4 regions of the uncultured Sphingobacterium sp. genome follow, and region 3 is predicted to be linked to each of the others. Evidence: riboswitches for the same ligand, from Rfam matches in the RefSeq annotation. Region 3 holds a riboswitch; each other region holds the start of a gene.

What was found. A riboswitch is a leader RNA that binds a small molecule or an ion and turns the genes downstream of it on or off. The one in region 3 is predicted to bind thiamine pyrophosphate.
Region 1: linked by a shared signal. The riboswitch ahead of thiS (sulfur carrier protein ThiS) and the one ahead of thiM (hydroxyethylthiazole kinase) in region 3 are both predicted to bind thiamine pyrophosphate.
Region 2: linked by a shared signal. The riboswitch ahead of pnuC (nicotinamide riboside transporter PnuC) and the one ahead of thiM (hydroxyethylthiazole kinase) in region 3 are both predicted to bind thiamine pyrophosphate.
Region 4: linked by a shared signal. The riboswitch ahead of ACHWSC_RS14720 (TonB-dependent receptor) and the one ahead of thiM (hydroxyethylthiazole kinase) in region 3 are both predicted to bind thiamine pyrophosphate.

What each region holds. Positions count from the first base shown of each region.
Region 1 covers NZ_CAXYKD010000003.1:43,588-46,851, forward strand. The annotation lists gene ACHWSC_RS02195 (family 78 glycoside hydrolase catalytic domain) at 1-785, opposite strand, end outside; TPP riboswitch at 946-1,041, shown strand; gene thiS (sulfur carrier protein ThiS) at 1,101-1,307, shown strand; gene thiC (phosphomethylpyrimidine synthase ThiC) at 1,354-3,168, shown strand; gene ACHWSC_RS02210 (thiamine phosphate synthase) at 3,165-3,264, shown strand, end outside.
Region 2 covers NZ_CAXYKD010000048.1:184,276-187,539, forward strand. The annotation lists gene ACHWSC_RS22505 (malate:quinone oxidoreductase) at 195-1,694, shown strand; TPP riboswitch at 1,709-1,853, shown strand; gene pnuC (nicotinamide riboside transporter PnuC) at 1,909-2,526, shown strand; gene ACHWSC_RS22515 (acyl-CoA dehydrogenase) at 2,513-3,264, shown strand, end outside.
Region 3 covers NZ_CAXYKD010000029.1:65,191-68,454, reverse strand. The annotation lists gene thiD (bifunctional hydroxymethylpyrimidine kinase/phosphomethylpyrimidine kinase) at 1-52, opposite strand, end outside; gene thiE (thiamine phosphate synthase) at 49-681, opposite strand; gene thiM (hydroxyethylthiazole kinase) at 671-1,474, opposite strand; TPP riboswitch at 1,556-1,648, opposite strand; gene ACHWSC_RS12960 (VanW family protein) at 1,711-2,553, opposite strand; gene ACHWSC_RS12955 (hypothetical protein) at 2,679-3,264, opposite strand, start outside.
Region 4 covers NZ_CAXYKD010000032.1:6,849-10,112, reverse strand. The annotation lists gene ACHWSC_RS14725 (amidohydrolase family protein) at 1-1,167, opposite strand, end outside; TPP riboswitch at 1,396-1,521, shown strand; gene ACHWSC_RS14720 (TonB-dependent receptor) at 1,576-3,264, shown strand, end outside.

The DNA of each region.
Region 1 (3,264 bases), on a different contig from region 3:
GTATAAACAATTTTCAGTTCTAAACAGAATGTTGGCCGGGCCCGCCATGGTGCTTTATCAAAGTTCCAAACGGCCATTGGTTGATGATTATACCAGCCATTCCCCAAAACAACGCCAATAGCGTTCTCTCCTTTTTGAAGCTGCTGGGTTACGTCCGTCACGACATACAACGTGCGGCGGTCAAATCGTGTATACATTGGATCCAGACGATGGTCGCCAACGCGCTGGCCATTAATGGAAAGTTCATATAATCCCGCTGTGGCAATATACGCGCGGGCAGATTTTATCTGCTTATTTGCCTTAAATTCTCTTCTAAAATAAGGCGTTTCCCGCGCATGAATATCCTTATTGTCGCTGATCCATTTTCCTTTCCAAAGGTTTTGTCCCATCATTCCTGTTTCGAAAGATGCTATTTCAGAACGTGTTGATACACCATCCTTATCCCATATTTTAACCTTCCAGTAGTACTTAGTCTGTGGCTTTAACTGTGCGCCGTTATAGGGCACTAACATAGCCGAGCTGAACTGTTTGCCACTATCCCAGCTATCTTTTGTCTCTTTCAGCAATGCCAGCGAATCTTGCCCTAAAAGGATCTGATAAGCTTGTTGTACCGCACCTTTACGTTGGTCCTGAAGTCGCCAGCTAAGTCTCGGGTGAATTGCATCAATCCCCAATGGATTGACCAGATGTTCGCATGTCAACTGCACGGCGCTGCAGTTGTTTTTAGGTTGGGCATAAGTGTTGCTAGCGATACACAACAGTGTTGTCAATAAAATCCTACGCATTAAAAGATACTATTCTTGGTCGTTGTTAAATTGTTTTAGCTGATTCAAAAAACTAATATATCAAATATTTCCCACATACTGACCTGTACTTTCCTGCACAATATGCCTAAGTCTGCAAAATAAATTTCTTGCAACTTTCATAAAAATAACCTTATCTTAGTCGCAACTTTAGGGGTGTCTGCTCGTGCAGGCTGAGATTTTACCCTTAGAACCTGATCCGGATCATACTGGCGTAGGGAAAAGTGAGCTGTCTACAAGGTGCATTGCTGTGCCTTTGTGTAGCCATTCCTAAAGTTTTACCAAAAAAATTAAGGAATGGAACTTACAATAAACCATCAGATTCGATTTTTCGACCCCACACTTGCTTCACTTGAAGGCTTGTTGCTTTTGGAATTATCTGGCAAAACTCAGGGTGTGGCTGTAGCCATCAACAACAAAGTCATCCCCAAAAAGGACTGGACTACGACAAGACTTAAACCTTACGATCAGATTATCTTAATTACCGCATCTCAGGGCGGATAGCCATTCCAAAAAAATCAACCGAGTAATTCACCCAATACAGAAAAAAATGACAGCTGAAACAATTACGCAATCACCCTTTCCAAATGCAAAGAAAATTTTCGTATCCGGAAAACTATTTCCTATTCAAGTCGCTATGCGTCAAATCTCCTTGAGTCCAACCAAATTAACGAATGGAGAGGTAGAAATTAATCCGCCGGTAACAATTTATGATACTTCTGGACCTTATACGGATGATACGGTCCATATCGATATCCGAAAAGGCCTCCCGCGCCTTCGCGAACAGTGGATCTTGGGTCGTCAGGATGTCATACAGCTGGCTGGCATAAGCTCTGAATATGGACAAAAACGTCTTTCTGATCCAACGTTGGATGAACTCCGATTTGCCTATAGTCATAAACCAAAAGTAGCCTCTGCCGGCAGGAATGTCACCCAATTACATTATGCAAAGCAAGGCATCATTACGCCAGAAATGGAGTACGTTGCTATCCGGGAAAACCAACGTATCGAGCAGCTCACAGCCAGCACCCCCGGAATGGATCATCAGCATAAAGGGCAAAACTTTGGTGCTAGAACACATAATAAAGCTATTACACCAGAATTTGTCCGTGAGGAAATCGCTGCCGGAAGAGCGATCATCCCTAATAATATCAATCATCCTGAAAGTGAACCCATGATTATCGGGCGCAACTTTCTTGTTAAAATTAATGCCAATATTGGCAATAGCGCCGTAAGTTCAAGTATAGAGGAAGAAGTTGAAAAAGCGGTATGGGCCTGTCGTTGGGGAGCCGATACCATCATGGACCTATCCACTGGCAAAAATATTCACGAAACCCGCGAATGGATTATCCGTAACTCGCCCGTTCCAATCGGTACAGTACCGATCTATCAGGCGCTCGAAAAAGTGAAGGGAGTGGCCGAGGACCTTACCTGGGAAATATTCAAAGATACCTTGATTGAACAGGCCGAACAGGGTGTTTCGTACTTTACCATACACGCCGGCGTACTGCTTCGTTATATCCATCTCACCGCTTCTCGAGTAACGGGCATTGTCTCCAGAGGTGGGTCTATCATGGCCAAATGGTGTCTTTTCCACCACAAAGAGAACTTTCTCTATACCCATTTTGAGGAGATCTGTGAGATCATGAAGCGATATGATGTTGCTTTTTCACTTGGCGATGGTCTCCGTCCAGGAGCCATTGCGGACGCCAACGATGCGGCTCAATTTGCTGAGCTCGAAACACTGGGCGAACTCACCAAAATAGCCTGGAAGCACGATGTTCAGGTGATGATCGAAGGTCCAGGGCATGTTCCTATGCAATTGATCAAAGAGAATATGGACAAGCAATTGGCTTGTTGTGACGAAGCTCCATTTTATACCTTAGGTCCCTTAACAACTGATATTGCTCCAGGTTATGACCATATCACATCAGCCATTGGAGCTGCTATGATCGGTTGGTATGGATGTGCGATGCTTTGCTATGTGACCCCAAAAGAACATCTGGGCTTACCAAATAAAAAAGACGTTAAAGACGGTGTAATCACCTATAAACTAGCTGCCCATGCGGCCGATTTGGCCAAAGGACATCCGGGTGCACAATACCGTGATAATGCCTTGAGTAAAGCGAGATTTGAATTTAGATGGGAAGATCAATTCAACCTTTCCCTGGATCCAGATACCGCACGTGAATATCACGACGAAACGTTGCCTGCAGATGCGGCCAAAGTGGCTCACTTCTGCTCCATGTGCGGTCCCAAATTTTGCTCGATGAAAATTACGCAGGAAATCAGAGATAGTGCCGCACAAGGGATGCAGGAGAAATCGCAGGAATTCATCGCACAAGGAAAAGAGATCTATTTATGATCATCGCTTTGACAGCAGCAGAAACGATCCCTTCTGAAATAGGGATTATAAATGCTTTGTTCAAAGAAGGACTTGATATCCTGCATTTGCGCAAGT
Region 2 (3,264 bases), on a different contig from region 3:
TTGTGTTTATCTTGGAGTGGGGGAGTGTTTTCAGGAAACAATTTTAGAATTTTACGGTAAGCGATCGCTCACTTAGGATTATTTTAATAAATCAATGGTATTTTTGAATAAGTGGTTCTAAAAAGTACAGTTTTTTGACAAAAGACTTGGACGTTTACCAAAAACTATATTAAATTTGCATCAATCACAAAAACATGAGCAAAAAATCAAATAAAGAAGTTGACGTTGTTCTGATCGGCGCCGGTATTATGAGTGCTACTTTGGGTACTCTAATCAATGAATTAAGCCCAGACGTTAATATTGAAATTCTTGAGCGTTTGGATGTTGTGGCTGCTGAAAGTTCTGACGCTTGGAATAATGCTGGCACGGGTCACTCTGCCTTATGCGAGTTAAATTATACCCCCGAACAGAAAGATGGTTCTGTAAAGATTGATAAAGCAGTTAAAATTGCTGAGCAATTTGAAGTGTCTAAGCAATTTTGGTCCTACCTCGTTGATAAAGGCATTATTGCCCAACCTGAAAATTTTATCCGTAGTATTCCACACATGAGTGCGGTTTTTGGTGAAAAAGATGCTAAATTCCTAAAGACAAGATGGGAAACATTGACGACCCAAAACTTGTTCAAAGGGATGGAGTATACCGAAGATACGGCATTGTTGAAATCGTGGATTCCATTGATGATGGAAGGACGCGAGGCCGATGAAAAAATCGCTGCGACAAAAATGGATCTGGGCACTGATGTTAATTTTGGGTCGTTGACACGTGATTTGATCGCTAATCTTGAAAATAAAGAAAATATTTCGATCTCCTTAAACCATGAAGTAATCGACATCGAACGTGAAGACGATGGCCGTTGGGAAGTGGAGGTCAAAGATTTAAAGACAGGAACAAAGAGAGAAATAAAAGCAAAGTTTGTATTTATTGGGGCCGGTGGCCACTCGTTGTTGTTGTTGGAAAAATCTGGAATACCAGAAGCGAAAGGCTATGGCGGATTTCCTGTAGGGGGCCAATGGCTACGTTGTGTAAATGAAGAGATTATTAATACACATCATGCGAAAGTGTATGGAAAAGCTTCTGTTGGAGCTCCTCCAATGTCTGTACCGCACTTAGATACACGTTATATTGATGGCAAACAAGCGTTATTGTTTGGACCATATGCAGGTTTCTCAACTAAATTCTTAAAACAGGGGTCTTACTTCGATTTACCTGCTTCTATCAAATTGTCTAATATCCGCCCGATGTTATCAGCCGGACTTGACAACTTACCTTTGACGAAGTATCTTATTACTGAAGTTATGAAGTCACCAAAAGATAAACTAGAGTCTTTAAAACAATTTATGCCTACAGCTAAATTGGAGGACTGGGTTATCGAGAAAGCAGGACAACGTGTTCAGGTCATCAAGAAAGATGAAAAGAAAGGTGGAATTTTAGAATTTGGTACAGAGGTCGTTTCTAGTGCAGATGGTTCTATTGCTGCGCTATTAGGAGCTTCTCCTGGAGCTTCGACGTCAGTTGCTATCATGATCAGCCTGTTGAAGAGATGTTTCCCTGAACGTGCGAAATCAGATGAATACCGTAAAAAACTACGTGAAATGATTCCTTCACACGGGAAATCATTGAACGATGATGCGCAACTATGTAAAGAAACGCGTACGCGTACGCACAAAGCGTTGAAATTGATTGATATAGAATAATCAATTCGACAGAAAATATACTTATGGGGTGCTTGGAATGACCATGGTCATTCTCGGCTGAGATTATACCCAATAAAAGCGATTGTACCTCCTTGTACAATCGCTTTTATATACCTGATCCAGGTAATGCTGGCGTAGGGATTTAATTTCAATAAAAACGTCCGTTTTTCTCCCATAGGTTTATTATGAATTACACGAAATAATAAACAAGGCGATGACTTCTGAAACAATTTTCGAAGCTTTTATAAAACAGATTCAACAGGCCACCATCGCGGAATGGCTAGGGGTATCCTTTGGTGTTTTACAGGTTTGGTTTTCCCGGCAAAATAAATCGATCAATTACATTTTTGGGATTATTGGTATCTTAATTTCTGTTTACGTATTATTCCATGCGAAACTATATGCAGAAATATTACTACATCTCTATTATTTGATCATGAGCATCTATGGCTGGATCTATTGGAAATATAGTAGTGATGTTGCTGCTCCCATAACGCATTGTGAGCCGAAAGAATGGTGGATAGTAGGGGGAATCTGCGCTCTCGGTTTTCTGTTGTTTTATTTCGGATTGGTACATTTAACGGATTCTGATGTACCGCTTTGGGACTCTGCAGTTTCCTGTACAGCTTGGGCAGGGATGTGGTTATTGGCAAAACGGAAGATAGAAAATTGGATATTGTTGAATATCAGTAATCTGATGGCAATTCCTTTACTGATCCATAAAGGGTTATTTCTTTATTCGGGCTTGACTTTGTTTTTATTTGTTATGGCATTTAGTGGATATTTTAATTGGAGGAGAATAATAAGTGAGGAAAGATATGCAACTCAGTAGCGAAGATATTGCTATTCTGAAAGATAATCAGGCTAAGGGAATCCATCAGAAAACATTGTCGGATGGACAACTCGAATTGATTTTTCGTCGGAAATGGTTTAAGATTTGGGTTCCACCTGCATTGGGTGGATTGGGGTTAAGTTTACCCGAAGGCCTCAACTTATTGGCTGACCTGGCTTATTGGGATGGGGGATTAGCCTGGACAGTAACGTTATGTTCAGGAGCAAATCTCTTTGTCGGTTTTATTGATCCGGTTTTAGGAGATCAGATTTTCAAAACGGATCGGGTTTGTTTTGGCGGCAGTGGACAGGCATCAGGTACAGCTACACGTGAAGGTGAACATTATCGACTCCGCGGTTTTTGGAGATATGCTACCGGAGCTCCTCATTTAACCCATTTTACCTTAAATGCTGCAATTCAGGAGGCAGGAAAACCCGTGTTGGACGAAAAAGGTGAACCACTGATAAAATCATTTTTTGTGGATCGTGACCATGTACTGGTGCATTACGACTGGGATACATTTGGATTGGAGGCTACAGCTTCGCATTCCTTTTCGCTGGAAGACATACTCGTTGATGGTAGGCAGTCTTTTGAGATTGATGCGGCAAAAAGTACACGTAGCGAGCTGTTGTATCAATATCCCTTTATGCCTTTTGCGGAATTGACTTTACTGGCTAACTTTACGGGAATGTATAAGCGCTTTTTGGATTTAATCGAAAAACTATTTGTGTTAAAAAG
Region 3 (3,264 bases):
ACCCTGCAATGCTGAGTACGGTAGGGACGCGGTATTTTTTATCTTTTGTCATTTTAATAGTTCTTTTAGTTGTGCACTGGCAGCTCTGGGATCTTGACTTTGGCATATGGCCGAAACGACTGCAATGGAGTCTGCACCGGCATTCCAGGTCTCTTCTGCTGTTTGTAAATTCATCCTTCCGATAGCGATCAATGGTTTTTCCGTCCTACTCCGAAGTTGTTTTAAACCCGCAATTCCCCATTCAGTAACCGTATCCACTTTTGTTTTCGTAGAAAAAATGGGGCTTACACCAAGGTGGTCGACGGCGTACATTTGTTGACTTTCCAGTTGTTGCATGTCTTCTATGGACCAGCCTATGGTTAATTTATCACCATATTTTTCGCGAATAGCGAGCGGCTGCAAATCATTTTGACCCACATGTATCCCCCATGCCTCGATTTGGGCAGCGATTGCTACGGCATCATTGATCACGAGCGGAATACCATAATGATCGGTCAGTTTTTTCAAACGGATGGCTTTATTCAAAAATGTGGCCGGATCGTCAGCTTTTTCGCGCAATTGTATAAGATCGACTCCACCAATAATGGCTTCTTCGGCAACATTGAGCCAATTTTGAGGATAACAGTCCCGCTCAGAAATCACCAAATATAAAGGGTAGGGAAAAAGCGGATTAATGCGCATAGCGTTTGATCTTGAGCTTTGATTTTAGACGTTCTGCATTGAGCTGATAGAGTTCATCATAGAGATTCAATTGCAGGGTACCCGGTCCAGCTGCTGTTTGGGCAGCGAGTTCTCCCGCTAAGCTCAAAATGGATACACCGGCAACAGCTGCTTCAAAATATTGGTCTGTAACACCTAGAAATGCACCAATAAGCGCAGTAGCGCTACAGCCAAGTCCAGTTACCTGTGTCATTAAAGGGTTGCCATTAAAAACTTCAACCCGGTATTGCTGTGAAAGGATATAGTCTACTTCTCCAGAAATACAGATAATGGAGCCGGTTTGCTCTTGCAATAATTGGCCAAATCGGAGGGCATCTTTACTCGCTGTCGTGCTGTCGACTCCTTTTGTGTTCGGTTGGTTGAAATTGTACAGCGTCATGATTTCTGAAGCATTTCCACGAATAACCGTGGGTTTGAGATCCAGTAGATTGGATAATAAATCATTGCGGAATGCTGATATCCCAGCACCAACAGGATCAAGTACCCATGGCCGTCCAATGGTATTGGCATGTTCGGTAGCAACCAGCATAGCTTCGGCAGTATCTTCACTCAAGGTGCCGATATTAATGACAAGAGCTTGTGCAATATCGACAACCTCGCGTACTTCTAATGGGCTGTGTACCATCACAGGGGACGCTCCTAAGGCTAAAAGTGCGTTGGCAGTATTGTTCATCACGACTAGGTTTGTGATGTTGTGTACAAGGGGTTTTTCGACCCTCAGCTGCTCTAATAAATTGATAATTGAATCTTCCATTTTTTTACATATGCTAAGATATACTGTGTGGCCTTGGAGGGAAGAAGAGCAATAGCCTGTGCAGTAAAGGAGTATACTGTACAGTGGATTTTTGCTTTTCCCTACGCCGGTATAAACCGAATCAGGTTCAAAGGGACTATCTCAATTCTATACAGAATACCCCCAAAGCCAGACCAAACTTAAACAAAAAAGAGGACATTTCATATCCGTCATTTTTCGATCATTAGCTTGTTGAATTAATCGGCCGGATTTTGATCGGCACTAATTTCAATGTATTCAACGGGTGTATAGGTAACCCGGGCAAAATTTTTGGTCAAAAGTTCGGTTTCCAAAATCTTTCCACCCTGAAACTTTAAAAACTTCTCGCGCCAAATCTCATTTTTCCGAAAGAACTGATTGTCTATTTTAAGAAATTGATGTTCTTTTTCAACGACATGGTACGCGAAATCCAGTTCTTGATCAATTCTTAATTCGCCCTCTAAACATTTGTCTGTGAACCAGAGATTTATTTGAAAGGTGTAAGGCGTGTTGTTGGTGAATTGATAGTCGCGATAATTATAAAAGACGGTAGCTCCACTACCGAATGGCAAAACACGGCCATCGTCCGGAAATGGATCAAAAGAGTGGTGATAACGTTCATTGACGGTGAGTGGGCTATGGATAACAAGCCAATGGATGAGGTTGGATATTTGACAGATTCCACCGCCAATACCCGCTCTTGCTTCACCAAAGGATAACTCCATGCCGGGCAGATATCCTTTTTTTACAGTGGGTAGTCCAACGAGTTTACAAAATGAAAAGGTTTCCTTCGGTCTGATCAGAATGCTATTAATCTGTGCTGCTGCAATTTTCAGGTTGGTAACTTTGTTAATCTGCAATTGCATATTATTTTCGCCCAGTTTTTTTAATAAGACAGACTGATGCTTTTTAATACGAAAGGGAAGTTTTTCAGTTGATTTAGCTGTGCTGTATTTCTTATTATCAAATAGCCAAACGGCTTTGCGCTGCACTCTTCTCGCCCATACTGCAATAAAATAGAGTATGGGATGACGTTGACTGATCAGTTTTCTTTTTCTCAATTTGACGTTTATGTATCGCTATCAAAATTAGTGCAGAAATATGTTTTTTGCCGAATTTCGTCGAATATTTTTTTATCAAAATCACGAATCTTATTGTCTGAGCTTAGTGCAGTTTTTCAGTTCGTTTAGTTGGTTTTCTTTGCCTGTATGTATTTCGCTGTTAACTTTCCCTCCTTGTTATAGATCAAGCTTTCGTAGGCACAGTTTCCGAGATCTTTTACAATAGATTTTTGTTGTAATACACCCTCATAATAAAACTCATCAATCGTTTCGTTGGCTCGGTACGATCGCTTGATTTCGGCTGTCAGTCGATCGCTTTGATCGAAGGTTTGGCGTAGTGTGTAGTCACTTGTTTGCGGACTATCATACTGATAGCGGACGCGACTTTCTCTTTGATCATTTCTGCCCGAAATCTCTTCAGTAATTCGATTCTGTTGATCATAACTGTAAATGGTCCAGTCTCTCCGTTGATAGACAAAATGAATGGATTCACTTTTTATAACCTGGAGTTTACTGTTCAAGTGATAAATCATCGCCGATTCGAATGTAGGATCGTAGGAAATAATGGCATTTGGGAGATACCGGTAAATTGTACTGCTGCTCCACTTACTATTGCGAAGGTACTGTATGGAGTCGATAAGTCCGAATTGATTATAGCATCTTTTGTTGTAATAATTATTTCCCCCGGAAAGATTGTTCGATGTGATCTCT
Region 4 (3,264 bases), on a different contig from region 3:
ACGTTTTACCTTAACATCTTCATTTAGGCGCATGTGTTCCATACCTTGCAACAACACAATCCCAGGTTTTTTACCCACTTCAAGGGAGCCAAATTCATCCTCAATGTTCAACGCGATAGCACCATTGATTGTAGCCCATTGAATAGTCTGCAAGAAATCCAGATCCTCAAAGTGCGCATGCAATACCTTTAGCTCCTCCAAAATGGACAATGTATCGTTTGAAGCTAAACTGTCCGTTCCGATTACTAAACGCTGTCCAGCATTCATAAAATTCTGAACCTTTGGCAATGTTCCCTCAATATAAAGGTTGGCCTTTGGACAGAGACACCACATCACATCACGATCCATACGTTCTACGAAATCCAAATCTTTAAGAGAGGTATAGGTGTTATGAACCAACAATAATTTATTTGGATAAGGCAAATAAGGAAGATAAGACTGAATCGAATTTCTTGCCTGCGCCTTAATCGCATCAGCATTTTTTCCTATACTTTTATAAAAGTCCAAGAACTCACCCATTTTATAACGGAACAGTTTATTCTCCTCTTCACTTTCTTGATTGTGAATACTGATAATATTTGTTTCCGGAACCATCTTCTTGAATTTTTTAAAAAGGACCTTCGAACAAGAATAGGGAGCGTGCGGAGTAATGGATACATGCCCATTCCTAAACTCTTGGGTCAACGATTTAGCCTCCTTTAACTTAAAGTCAGCTTCTTCAGGTTCAATCCCGAGCACCTCCACAAATGTGTGATATAATATCTGCGAATCTTCCTTCAATTTTGAAGAATTATCAGTGTTGGCGTGATCTCCAACTGCGACAATACCATTTTCATACATATCTCGATCGGCTTTGGCCATAGCGTCATCTATTTTTTTCATCGATGCCGACCGCGTTGTCATCACCTTACTGAGAAAGCTCGGGAGCCCCATACCTTTAGGAACAATACCTTTCATATGCGACAATTCAATGTGGCAATGTGCATTGATAAAACCGGGAATTATCACTCCTTCATATCTCTCAACCTTCGTTTTATCTGAAGGTGTAAATGAAGTTGGGCCATAGATACCTTGAATTACCCCCTCCTCATCTACCGAAACAATACCGTCTTTTATTGGCATTGAAGTAATCGGCAGAATATAATTAGCGCTTAAATATTTTAACATTTTATCTCCTCACTATCAATTTAGTAACTAAAATTTTTTGACCTGTATGAATACATACCTTTAGTAGAAAAATTCATGCCAAGGTACCTAAAAAGAACAATAAATACCAAAAACAACAATTTGCACAAATTTTTAACCAAAAAGAAATAATACCGCAAATCTGCTCTTTTCCATTTGTCATAAATTACTTCTTTATACTTCATTTCAATTTTAAATTTATATATTCGCAGCATCGAATAGGGGTGCCTTGTTTTGTCAGGAACACAAATAAAGGCTGAGATTATACCCAACAGATTAAATTCTGTACACCTGATCCAGATAATGCTGGCGTAGGGAGAGGTTAGTTAAATAGTGCGGTCATAGTAACCCCTTGCTATGATTTGTTTAACTCAAACAAAATACATTACCATGATCAAATTTTTGATTTGTAGCTCCTTAGCTACTATTTCAAGCCAAATTGCCATTGCGCAACAAAATCTGACAATTAAAGCTGTAGACAATACCAATCAGACCCCCTTACAGTATGTTTCCATATCTATAGATGGACAAGCATCCTTTGCTGGCCAATCGGACAAAAATGGGCTGATTAAACTATATCGTATCAATACAGGTAAGCACCAGATCCAGGTATCTTCTCTTGGATATAAAACATGGAGCCAAAATGTGGATGTTAAAGACAATTTGGAGCTTACGGTAGCGTTAGAACCTAGTACAATTCAAATGGAAGAGGTGCTTGTTCAATCTACCCGTGCCAAAAGAAATGCTCCTACAACCTTTAAAAACATCTCCAAAGAAGAAATAACGCGTAACAACCTCGGCCAGGATATCCCATTCCTTTTAAATCAGACTCCATCCGTGCAGGTCAATTCCGATGCCGGTGCAGGCATAGGTTATACCGGAATGACAATCAGGGGATCGGATAATCAACGAATCAACGTAACATTAAATGGAATCCCTTTAAATGATGCGGAGAGCATGGGTTCATTTTTTGTAAACCTTCCCGACTTTGCCTCTTCTACCGAGAGCATCCAAGTTCAGCGTGGTATTGGGACTTCGACGAATGGTGCCGGATCATTTGGAGCCTCATTAAATATTCAGTCCAATACTTTAGTCGAAACCCCTTACGCAGAACTCAACAATTCATTTGGCTCCTACAATACCTGGAAAAATACAGTCAAGGTAGGTACCGGACTAATTAACGACAAATTTGCCTTCAATGCCAGATTATCTCGAATCAATAGCGATGGTTATATCGAGAGAGGTAGTTCAGACTTACAGTCTTTCTATGTGGACGGAGGCTATTATGGCAAGAAACATATTTTAAAAGGAATTGTATTCTGGGGAAAAGAAAAGACATATCAAGCCTGGAATGGCGTTCCTGAACCATTGATTACTGGCGATCGATCGCGCATGGATGACTATGCTGATAATGCACTCGAAATCTCGGGCGCAGAGAAGGATCGTTTCATGAACGCTGGCCGGAATTATAATCTATATACGTATCAAAATCAAACAGATAATTATACGCAGAAACATCATCAACTTCATTATACCAATATCCTGAACGACAAATTGACACTCAATACAGCCCTACACTATACAAGAGGTTATGGTTACTATGAAGAAATGAGACCGGGAGATAAACTAAGTAAATACGGTTTGACTAACGTCATCATTGGTAAAGATACCATACAAAAAACAGATCTCGTCCGTAGGAGATGGCTTGATAATTATTTTTATGGCATGACCTATGCCCTAAATTACAGACCGAATGATCAGCTTGAAATTACTTGGGGTGGAGCTTATAATCAATACAAAGGAAAACATTATGGCCAGGTGATTTGGGCACAATATGCATCAACCGGTTTTCTTGACGACAAATATTACTTCGGGAAATCACAAAAAAATGATTTCAGTAATTTCTTAAAGGTCGATTACAAACTAGACAAGTGGATATTAATGGCCGATATTCAATATCGGAATGTAGATTACCACATGTATGGTGATGATGATAAGGTGAAAAATTATAATTATCATCCTAAGTTTAATTTCTTGAACCCTAAAGCTGGTGCAACTTATTTGCTAAATGACCATTCA